DNA from 2 places in the Brevibacillus choshinensis genome. Region 2 is predicted to be linked to the other one. Evidence: a T-box and tRNA genes for the amino acid it is inferred to sense, from the RefSeq annotation. Region 2 holds a T-box; the other holds one or more tRNA genes.

Region 1 (5,378 bases), 370 kb from region 2:
TTCGTAGTATTTAATTCCGCACCAGACATTTCTTTGATGTGCTGCCCGTACATCAGGACAGCTCCCCAACCACCCGGACCCGGGTTGCCTGAGCAGGCACCATCCGTATAAATTTCCACTTCACGTATCGTCATCTCGAGAGAATTCCTCCTCTGTGCTTTTCATTTCTATCCTGGAAAAATGCCGTGCACTTGTTTTTTATTCGCAATTGAAGAATCCTCTTCGGAAGAGAGTTGCCCGATGCTGCTTTTTCTATTGTATCGAAGCTTTGTCGCTTCCACAAAAAAATTTTGGTATACTACCAAAAATAGGTTTGAAAAGGAGTGACACATGATGAAAGTACAGCTGGACGCTTCTGTATCCGAACGCCTCCCTCAACTTTCTCTGGGCATTCTCCACTACAGCGGTGCTTCCGTCAGCGACTCTCCCAAAATGCTTCAAGGCCGCATCAATTACTTTGTGGAAAGCCTCCGTCTCGAGCATGATCCTGCACGCTTGACTGATATTGAAGGCATTCGCGGGTGGCGAGCCGCTTTCAAACAAGTCGGCACCGATCCTTCGCGCTACCGTCCCTCATCCGAGGCGCTGCTTCGCAGACTTTTGCAAGGAAATGCCTTTTTCTGGATCAATAGCGCTGTTGACATCAATAATTTCTTCTCCGTCCTCCACGCTCTTCCTTTTGGGATTTATGACCAAGATCAATTGGTCGGAGATGTGGCCTTGCGAATCGGCCGCAGTGAAGACGTATACGAGGGATTGAACGGTCGCGAGGTCAACATGGAAGACAAGCTGCTTCTCTCGGATGAAAAGGGGGCTTTTGGCAGCCCGATCGTGGACTCCAAACGCTCCTGTGTCACCGAAAACAGCCGCAACCTGATGCAAGTGATCTTTTTCCACGAGCAGGTAGGCCAGCAAAAGAAGGAAGAGATCCTGGGTTCAGTAGGCCGGATGTTTACGGATATCAATGGCGGGGATTTGACCCGCTCTTATATTCTCTCTGTATAAAAGAAAGACGGCCCGTCAAGCAGCGTGGCCGTCTTCTTTCTTTTGATCGTCTCCTCGCTCCCGGAAAACGACATGCTCCAGCACCAGGCAAACAATAACCCCTAGCAAGAGGCCGTTACCGAACAAGAAGCTGACGAGTGCAGGCAAGTGCTGCCACGCAGACGATGGCACAAACATCACGCCAATCCCCACCAGCAAAGAGCTTCCTCCAACCGTAATCGTCCGATCGTTCATTTTCACATTCACGTAATCCTTCAGACCGAATCCGAGCAGCTGCGTGTAGGAGATGAACATGGCTGCATAAGCAACCGGAGTCGGCAGAGCCGCCAGGAAGTGTGCCACATACGGCAGCAAGCCGATGACCATGATGCCGACCATGGCCAGCATAAAGGGCAATCGAGAAGCCATACGCGTCGTCTGGATGACCGCAGCTGCAAGCGAAAGGGGAATCATCCCGACTACTCCCCCAAGCCCGGACAAAAGATGGGACACCCCTGTAAAGATGCCTCCGCGGTTATACTGCTCATCGGTCGGTTCCGTATCCGTGGCTTTTCCCATGACGACCATGCTCGTTACCAGATTCGTCAACAGCACGAAGCCCGTCAGCATGCTCGTCAGAATCACTCCCCAATCCCAGCGGGGATTTCCCCAGAAAAAGAGCGACGGCCACGCAATCACCTGTTCAGCAGGACGGACTGGCTCCGTCCAACCCATGAGGGCGTACAGCACCCATCCAGCTACCATTCCAAACAAAACCGCGAAGCTGGAAAAGCGTTTTGTCCGCATCACTATGATCACTAACGCAACGATTGCCACAGAGACAATCGCCACCTGCGGGATCACTTCCTTGGAATGTTGAAATCCGATCCCCAGCATCCCCGCCAAAATGTTGCTGCACAACGAGACAGCCAGCAGGATCATATACGTCCCTGAGACGAGAGGCGTGAACCATCGCTGCAGCTTCCCGATCCATCCCATCAAGCCAAAGATCAAGAACAAAACCCCAGCCATAGCGAGTCCGATCTGAAAGGATTGCCCAATCTCACGAGGTGCTAGGCCCACACTCGATCCGATCTGCGCCAAAATAATGAAGATCCCCCACCAGAGCCCTGCTGGCCCTTCCAGCATCGGATATCGGTGACCGATCCATACCTGCAAGAGAGACGCCAACCCGATAAAAAACATGGTCTGCTGCATCAGGTTGCCGATTTCATCCGGCGCAAGGCCGTAGACATCGCCGATCATCAAGGGGACTGCCACACTGCTCGATACTGCGACGATCATCCATTGGAGGGCAGACAAAATGGTTGTGCCCACTGGCGGTTTGTCATTCAAACCGTACTTCATCAAAACCACCTCGTTTTTGTTACTGACAATAGCTGCCCACCTATTCACTATGCCCGAAAAGCCCGCGCTATTCTACTGTCGAATTCCGTTTTATCAATTCACACAAAGCAGAAAAAAACCCCGATCATCAAGGGTTCTTGACATTCAGGGTTGTTTGTTAAGTATGGTGCCGGTGAAGGGACTTGAACCCCCACGGTTTCCCTCACGATTTTGAGTCGCGCGCGTCTGCCATTCCGCCACACCGGCAAGTAATATGGAGGAGGCACCCGGATTTGAACCGGGGATAAGGGTTTTGCAGACCCGTGCCTTACCCCTTGGCTATGCCTCCATGTTGGTAAGCTTTCTTTAATGAAGCTTATGGAGCGGACGAAGGGTCTCGAACCCTCGACCTTCGCCTTGGCAAGGCGACGCTCTACCAATTGAGCTACGTCCGCGTATAAATGGCTGGGGTACTAGGATTTGAACCTAGGAATGACGGAGTCAAAGTCCGTTGCCTTACCGCTTGGCTATACCCCAATAAGTAATCCCCAACTTAAGGAATGGGGCGATCGATGGGACTTGAACCCACGAGTGCCGGAGCCACAATCCGGTGCGTTAACCCCTTCGCCACGACCGCCATGTTATTGCTTATTTGAAAAGTGGCAGGGGCAGTAGGAATCGAACCCACACCAAAGGTTTTGGAGACCTTCGTTCTACCGTTAAACTATGCCCCTATAAAAGTGGCTCGGGACGGAATCGAACCGCCGACACGAGGATTTTCAGTCCTCTGCTCTACCGACTGAGCTACCGAGCCAGACAAGAAATTCTTTTCGCTATCTTCCTAGTTGGAAAATGGCGGAGCTGACGGGACTCGAACCCGCGACCTCCGGTGTGACAGACCGGCGTGAACTCCAACTTCACCACAGCTCCATATTTGGTTGCATCCTACGGATACTCCCATCTCACTTGAGCAAGATGTACATTCGACGTAGTTCAAGTGAATAATTTGGTTGCGGGAGCAGGATTTGAACCTGCGACCTTCGGGTTATGAGCCCGACGAGCTACCGAGCTGCTCCATCCCGCGACAGGGACCTTTTCGGTCAGTAGTAATAAGTGGTGGAGGCTGACGGGATCGAACCGCCGACCCTCTGCTTGTAAGGCAGATGCTCTCCCAGCTGAGCTAAGCCTCCAGAGTTCCCCGACAAAATGTCGGGCCCCAAACTTTTTGTTGGGGTCCCCGCAAAGTACTCGGTGTTGCTACAAAGCATCCTCTACACTTTGTGGGGTATTTTATGGTGACCCGTAGGGGATTCGAACCCCTGTATGACAGCGTGAAAGGCTGCTGTGTTAAACCGCTTCACCAACGGGCCAAGATGGCGGATGGAGTGGGATTTGAACCCACGAGACGGGTCGACCCCGCCTACACGATTTCCAATCGTGCTCCTTCGGCCGCTCGGACATCCATCCATATGGCTCCTCGGGACGGACTCGAACCGCCGACCGATCGGTTAACAGCCGATTGCTCTACCAACTGAGCTACCGAGGAACATTGAAGGTCATTCCTTCAAAACTGAATACGCATGTTTGCTAAAGAATGTGTGGATAAGTCCTCGACCGATTAGTATTCGTCAGCTCCACGTGTTACCACGCTTCCACACCGAACCTATCAACCTCATCGTCTATGAGGGGTCTTACCAGCTTGCGCTGTGGGAAGTCTCATCTTGGAGGGGGCTTCACGCTTAGATGCTTTCAGCGCTTATCCCGTCCGCACATAGCTACCCAGCTGTGCCACTGGCGTGACAACTGGTGCACCAGCGGTGCGTCCATCCCGGTCCTCTCGTACTAAGGACAGCTCTCCTCAAACTTCCTACGCCCGCGACAGATAGGGACCGAACTGTCTCACGACGTTCTGAACCCAGCTCGCGTACCGCTTTAATGGGCGAACAGCCCAACCCTTGGGACCTACTTCAGCCCCAGGATGCGATGAGCCGACATCGAGGTGCCAAACCTCCCCGTCGATGTGGACTCTTGGGGGAGATAAGCCTGTTATCCCCAGGGTAGCTTTTATCCGTTGAGCGATGGCCCTTCCATGCGGAACCACCGGATCACTAAGCCCGACTTTCGTCCCTGCTCGACTTGTAGGTCTCGCAGTCAAGCTCCCTTCTGCCTTTACACTCTACGAATGATTTCCGACCATTCTGAGGGAACCTTTGGGCGCCTCCGTTACCTTTTGGGAGGCGACCGCCCCAGTCAAACTGCCCACCTGGCATGGTCCTCTCGCCCGATAAGGGCGACGAGTTAGAAACTCCGTACATCAAGGGTGGTATCCCACCGACAGCTCCACAGAGGCTGGCGCCCCTGCTTCTCAGCTTCCCACCTATCCTGTACATGATGCACAAAGTTCCAATACCAGGCTACAGTAAAGCTCCATGGGGTCTTTCCGTCTTGTCGCGGGTAACCTGCATCTTCACAGGTATTATGATTTCACCGGGTCTCTTGCCGAGACAGCGCCCAAGTCGTTACGCCTTTCGTGCGGGTCGGAACTTACCCGACAAGGAATTTCGCTACCTTAGGACCGTTATAGTTACGGCCGCCGTTTACTGGGGCTTCGGTTCAAAGCTTCGCTTGCGCTAACCCATCCCCTTAACCTTCCAGCACCGGGCAGGCGTCAGCCCCTATACTTCGCCTTGCGGCTTCGCAGAGACCTGTGTTTTTGCTAAACAGTCGCTTGGGCCTTTTCACTGCGGCCCCCTCGGGCTATAAACCCTACCGGGGCGCCCCTTCTCCCGAAGTTACGGGGCCATTTTGCCGAGTTCCTTAGCAAGAGTTATCCCGCGCACCTTAGGATTCTCTCCTCGCCTACCTGTGTCGGTTTGCGGTACGGGCACCTTATTCCTCGCTAGACGCTTTTCTTGGCAGTGTGAAATCAGGGACTTCGGTACTTAAATTTCCCTCGCCATCACAGCTTGCCCTTACGGTGTGCGGATTTGCCTACACACCAGGCTTACTGCTTGGACGGCCATCCAGTAGGCCGCTCACCCTATCCT
Region 2 (5,378 bases):
CTGGCATTCGCAATGACGAACGAAAGCACCGCAGCTTATTCCGCCAAATGTACACGCAGCTTACCGGCCAGCGTCCTCCGTTGACTGATGAGGGGGAAGCCTTTCAAAAGCCGGCCAGCTACCTGGACGGCATCGAAAAAGCGTTGATGGGGGAGCTTAAGGCTTTCGAAAAATACCGCGTCATTTACAAGTACATTCCGGCACGGTACCGCGATACTGTTTTCGAGATCATGACAGATGAGATGAAGCATGCGAGCTATTACAACTGGCTGTACGCGAAAAATAAGTGATGGCTGCTGATAAAGCACGTAACGGTTCACGTCGTTGCGGGCTTTTTGGCTTTATGGGTGAAAGACAAGGATTGCCAAGGCATATGAAAAAAAGTACAATGTGGAAATGCCCAAAAAAGGGCCGCGGTTCGTAAACTCCCGCGTTATCAAAACTAGGAGGCAATGATTGATGTTTAATGTGATGTTGGGAGTGGGATTTGCCCTGGTCAACTTCGGGCTGTTTCTGCTCTGCTACCGCCTGTTCGGGAGGATGGGTTTGTACGCGTGGCTTGGCATGGCCACGGTGCTGGCCAATATTCAAGTGGTCAAAACAATCGAGATGTTCGGATTGGTCATGACGCTCGGCAATACGATTTATGCGTCCATCTATCTGACGAGTGATCTGCTGAATGAAAAATATGGGGAGAAGGCAGCCAAAAAAGCAGTCTGGTTCGGATTTTTCACCTTGATCGCCACGACGATTATCATGCAGCTGGTCCTGTTGTTTGAACCGCAGGAATCAGACATTTCCCAAGGGGCGTTGGAGACGCTCTTCGGTCTGATGCCACGGCTCGCACTGGGCAGCTTGTGCGCGTATTTGCTCAGTCAGTTTGTCGACGTGAAAATCTACACGTGGCTGAAGAAGAAGTGCCCAGGCAAAAACCAGCTGTGGATCCGAAACAACGGCAGCACCTTGTTCAGTCAGCTGCTGGATTCCATTACGTTTTGCTCGATTGCGTTTTTGGGTGTGTATCCGATGGAGGTCTGGTGGGAAATTCTGCTGACCACGTATTTGATCAAATTCATTGTTTCCGCCGCATCGACGCCTGTTTTGTATATAGCAAGAAGCATGAAGGTGCCAGAGGAGTAAGTCGGTTCCCTTTCCCTTCTAAAAAAAGAGACATGCTGTGTCTATGAAATGGACGAGCATGTCTTTTTTCTGTTTTTGTTTACCTGGAATCGGGTGCAAACTCTCGTCCATCCAACAGATAGAAGGCTTTCATGCTTGGAGCGTTCGTTGTGAAATGGCGCATCCCGCTGCGCGGAGAACAGAAAAAAGCTGCATGAGAAAGCCCCATCCGAAAAAGGGTGGCGGCTTTTTTATTTGGAACCAAAAAAGGTACCGAATCCGGGCAAAACGACGGTCTCGGAGACAAGGGAGTATTGAGTCAGGCAGATGCACTCGCGAATGTATCCTCTCTCATTCCATTAAAAAAGACGGAAAGGAGCCATGATGTCTCCATCCGTCTAATCTGTTTGCAGGCAACCGCTCTTTTGCCAGTCGCTGCGAGCTTGCACGATTTATCCGAGGCGTGCCATCCCCATGGCTTTTTCCACGCGGAGGAGCACTTTGTTTGCTGTTTCGCTCGCCTTTTCGGCACCTTTTGTGAGGATATCGTCCAGCTCGGAAGTCTGGATCAGCTGGTTGTAGCGCTCCTGGATCGGTCGCAGCGTTTCGACCACGACCTCCGCCAGATCGCCTTTGAAAGCACCGTAGCCTTTTCCTTCGTACATCGCCCCGATCTCATCCAGCGACTTGCCGGAGCAGAGGGAGTAGATGGTCATCAGATTGGAGACCGCTGGTTTTTCGGCTTTGTCGTAACGTACTGCGCTGTCGGAATCGGTCTGCGCGCGCTTGATCTTTTTGGTGATCGTATCGGGGTCATCCAGCATGGAGATGAATCCGCCAACATTGGAATCGGATTTACTCATTTTCTTTGTGCCATCCTGCAGGGACATGATGCGTGCCCCTGTTTCCGGCAAGCGAATTTCCGGAATCTTAAAGACTTCGCTGTAGCGGCTGTTGAAACGATTCGCCAGGTCGCGGGTCAGCTCCAGATGCTGCTTTTGGTCTTCCCCTACCGGCACGAAGTCGGTGTCGTACAGCAGGATGTCAGCTGCCATCAGTGGAGGATAAGCGAGAAGTCCGCCCGGGATGGATTCTCCGCGTCCGTCGGATTTGTCCTTGAATTGGGTCATGCGCTCCAGCTCGCCGAGATAGGAGGTGCAAAGCATGATCCAGCCCAGCTTGGCGTGAGCCGGCACTTCGGATTGGATGAACAGAGTCACCTTTTCCGGATCGAGGCCGACTGCCAGGTATAGCGCAGCCAGGCGGCGGATGTTTTCGCGCAGCACGGCAGGGTCTTGAGGAACCGTGATCGCATGCTGGTCGACGATGCAGTAGAAACAGTTGAATTCATCCTGCAGCGGAACGAAATGCTTCATGGCGCCCAGGTAGTTGCCCAAGGTCAAAATGCCGCTGGGCTGGATGCCGGAGAAAATGGTTTTCATGGGTATTGCTCCTTTCTGGTTTTCGATGGTCGTTTGGAATCAAAGCTTTGACAAATACAAAAAGGTCCATCCGCCCTGGACAGGGACGAATGAACCGTGGTGCCACCCTTGTTATTTCACGCACGCCGAAAGACACGCGCAAAATCTCTTAATCCGTACCAATGATACGGTGTCCGATGATAACGTACGGACGTTACGCCAGAGCCTACTGTCGCTCGAACAAAGCGGGTTCGGTCTGGAGCTCGGAAGCCCATTCAACATCCACGCGACACTGATTCGCACCAACCATCAGCTCTCTGAAGTCTCATCAAATGCCTACTCTTCTTCCTCATTGCCATCAAATGTTACCCTTTGAGCAATCATTTTACCGAGTGCTTTTGAAAAAAGCAAGAGCCACTTGACGGTTGATCCAATAAATGTAAAACTAACTTTGAAGTTATATAACTCGTGAGTTAGTTTTGGGGTGAGGGGAATGACTCGAAAGAAGTCTGGAAAAGGGGAAATGAGCCGCTCACGCCTGATGCAGGCAGCGGCATCCGAATTTGCTGCCAACGGCTACCATCGCACGAAGGTCAGCGACATCGTTCGTCGGGCAGGATTGACGCAGGCAGCATTCTATTTGTATTTCCCCAGCAAGGAAATGCTCCACCAGGAGCTGATGGACGTATTTTTCAAGAAGCTCTGGGAGCTCTCCGATGCGGGACGCAAGGTGACGCCGCTGAAAGGCTGGGAGGTGCGAGGCAGGATGCGGGAAAATCTGCTGGACCTGTTCCGTTTTTTTGCGGAAATGCCAGAGCTGACGGCGATCGTGTTGACCCAAGCGCCGGAGGGAGAAGATCTGCACCGCAAGCTGGCCCAGATCGTAGCTGCCAATCTGAGGAGCAATCAGGAGGCAGGGCACGTGCGGGCGGATTTGGCTGTGGAGGTCACGGCTGAATCAATCGTTGCGATGCTGTACCGGCTGACTCTCCGCTTTTTGCTGACAGGAGAAAAAACGGCGGAGCAGCTCGCGGATGAAGCGGTCGCGCTGCTCGCATTTGGCATGCTTCAGGCGTGACATTTCTGAGGGAGGCGAAACAGGATGCTCGAGGTAACAAGCTGGATCTGGCTGCTGCTGGTCGTGTTTGTCTTGCATGATCTGGAAGAATTGATCGTCGTGGAGTCTTGGCTGCAGAAAAACAAGGGAGTCGTCATGAAGAAAGCTCCCCGCTGGTTCAAAGGGATGATCGAGCCATCCCTTACCATGACTACTGCGCAATTTGCCGTAGCAGTGACGTGCATCTTCTGTGTGCTCGCACTGGCTGTGCTGCTCACCATCTGCACGTGGGAGCAAAGGACGTTTCTCCCGTTTTTCCTCGTCTGTCTGCACGTTCTTTTTCTGCACACCTTTACCCATATCGGTCAGAGTCTCCTGCTTCGCAGCTACACGCCTGGCGTGGTGACAGCAGTCGCTCTGGCACTGCCCTACAGCCTGTACACATACAGTTGCCTGTTTGCTGAGGATGTCATCTCGTGGCAGCTGGTAGGCAGCACTCTGCCGTACGTCTTGTTGATCGTACCGCTTCTGTACGGAGCCCATCGGTTGGGGCAGTTTGTCAGCAACCGCTGAAAAGGTAAAGCGTCATTCGTTTCCTCGCCATCTCAAATTTGCTATCGTATAGAGAATCACCTTGACGAAAGAAGGGCGCGCATTGAAGCTGCGACTGGGTATCTTGGGCGCGGATGATTCCATGGAGATCATCGAGTCCGTCACACAAGAATTCGAGGAATTGGAATGCTTGAAAATTGTCTACTGGAACGAAGAAGACATTTTTGATTTGATAGAGCCTCATATTCACGACGCAGACCTATGGCTGTTTTCCGGCAAGGTGCCGTACACCATGGTGAAGGAATGGGGAAAGATCAGCGTCCCGATGGCCTATGTGCCGCATATGGGGGCGAGTCTGTACCGGACGCTGCTTCATCTGTCCCATCAATGCGAGATCAAGGTCCGTGAACTCAGCTTCGATACCTTTTCCGCAAGAGAGCTGATTCTTTTTCTGAAGGAAGCGGGAATCGACGAGGGGTACACGTGGCTTTTGCACTATGACGGCGCGATCACGGCTGGGGAGCTGGCTGATTATCACGAAAAGCTGTGGAGAGAAGGGAAGACCAAGGCAGCCGTCACATGCTTGCGGACGGCGGATATGGAGCTTCGCGCTCGCGGGGTCCCGGTGCATCGCGTGCTGCCGACGAGAGCAGGGGTGCTCTCAGTCATTCACATGCTGCTGCGCACTCACGAGATGCTCCATTTCAAAGATACGCAAATCGCCGTGCAAATCATGGAGATCGATCCGCTGCGGGAGCTCGCGGGAGGAACGTTCGCTACAGACGAGTGGCAGAATGCCGAAATCAAGACGATGGAGAAGCTCTTGCGCTACACCAAGCATTTGCAAGGCTCGCTAAAAACGGCCGGACCCGGCAGATATGCGATCTTTACCACACGGGGCATCATGCAAAACGTGACGAGCGATTACAGAGCCATGCCTGATCTGGACGAAGCATTCGGAATTCATGCGGAATGGGTCACCTGCGGAATCGGGATCGGCAAAACGGCCTACGAAGCGGAAATCCACGCGGGAACAGCTTTGCTTCACGCCAAGGAGAGAGGGCCAGGCCATTGGATGGTCTTCTTTGATGACAAAAGCATCGCAGGGCCGTTGGGCAGCCAGGAGCAGATCTCGTACAGCAGCGCATCTTCGGATCGGCTGCAAACGCTCAGTCAGCAAACATCCCTGAGCGTGCTTACCCTGTCCAAGCTCGATTCCATTTTGAAGA

Evidence for each region. A T-box is a leader RNA that pairs with one kind of tRNA and senses whether it is charged. The one in region 2 lies ahead of trpS (tryptophan--tRNA ligase), so its partner is inferred to be a tRNA-Trp.
Region 1: it has a tRNA-Trp gene. The T-box ahead of trpS (tryptophan--tRNA ligase) is inferred to sense a tRNA for this amino acid. The anticodon was not compared.

Annotation. Positions count from the first base shown of each region.
Region 1 is NZ_CP069127.1:960,279-965,656, reverse strand. It holds gene rnhA (ribonuclease HI) at 1-134, opposite strand, end outside; gene JNE38_RS05155 (B3/B4 domain-containing protein) at 334-1,005, shown strand; gene JNE38_RS05150 (purine/pyrimidine permease) at 1,021-2,352, opposite strand; tRNA gene JNE38_RS05145 (tRNA-Leu) at 2,517-2,598, opposite strand; tRNA gene JNE38_RS05140 (tRNA-Cys) at 2,607-2,680, opposite strand; tRNA gene JNE38_RS05135 (tRNA-Gly) at 2,711-2,786, opposite strand; tRNA gene JNE38_RS05130 (tRNA-Gln) at 2,794-2,868, opposite strand; tRNA gene JNE38_RS05125 (tRNA-His) at 2,893-2,968, opposite strand; tRNA gene JNE38_RS05120 (tRNA-Trp) at 2,992-3,065, opposite strand; tRNA gene JNE38_RS05115 (tRNA-Phe) at 3,073-3,145, opposite strand; tRNA gene JNE38_RS05110 (tRNA-Asp) at 3,185-3,261, opposite strand; tRNA gene JNE38_RS05105 (tRNA-Met) at 3,339-3,415, opposite strand; tRNA gene JNE38_RS05100 (tRNA-Val) at 3,446-3,521, opposite strand; tRNA gene JNE38_RS05095 (tRNA-Glu) at 3,625-3,701, opposite strand; tRNA gene JNE38_RS05090 (tRNA-Ser) at 3,706-3,798, opposite strand; tRNA gene JNE38_RS05085 (tRNA-Asn) at 3,802-3,877, opposite strand; rRNA gene JNE38_RS05080 (23S ribosomal RNA) at 3,930-5,378, opposite strand, start outside.
Region 2 is NZ_CP069127.1:1,332,460-1,337,837, forward strand. It holds gene JNE38_RS07080 (ferritin family protein) at 1-290, shown strand, start outside; gene JNE38_RS07085 (queuosine precursor transporter) at 460-1,140, shown strand; gene trpS (tryptophan--tRNA ligase) at 1,572-2,561, opposite strand; T-box leader at 2,640-2,902, opposite strand; gene JNE38_RS07095 (TetR/AcrR family transcriptional regulator) at 3,034-3,618, shown strand; gene JNE38_RS07100 (HXXEE domain-containing protein) at 3,643-4,170, shown strand; gene JNE38_RS07105 (helix-turn-helix domain-containing protein) at 4,253-5,378, shown strand, end outside.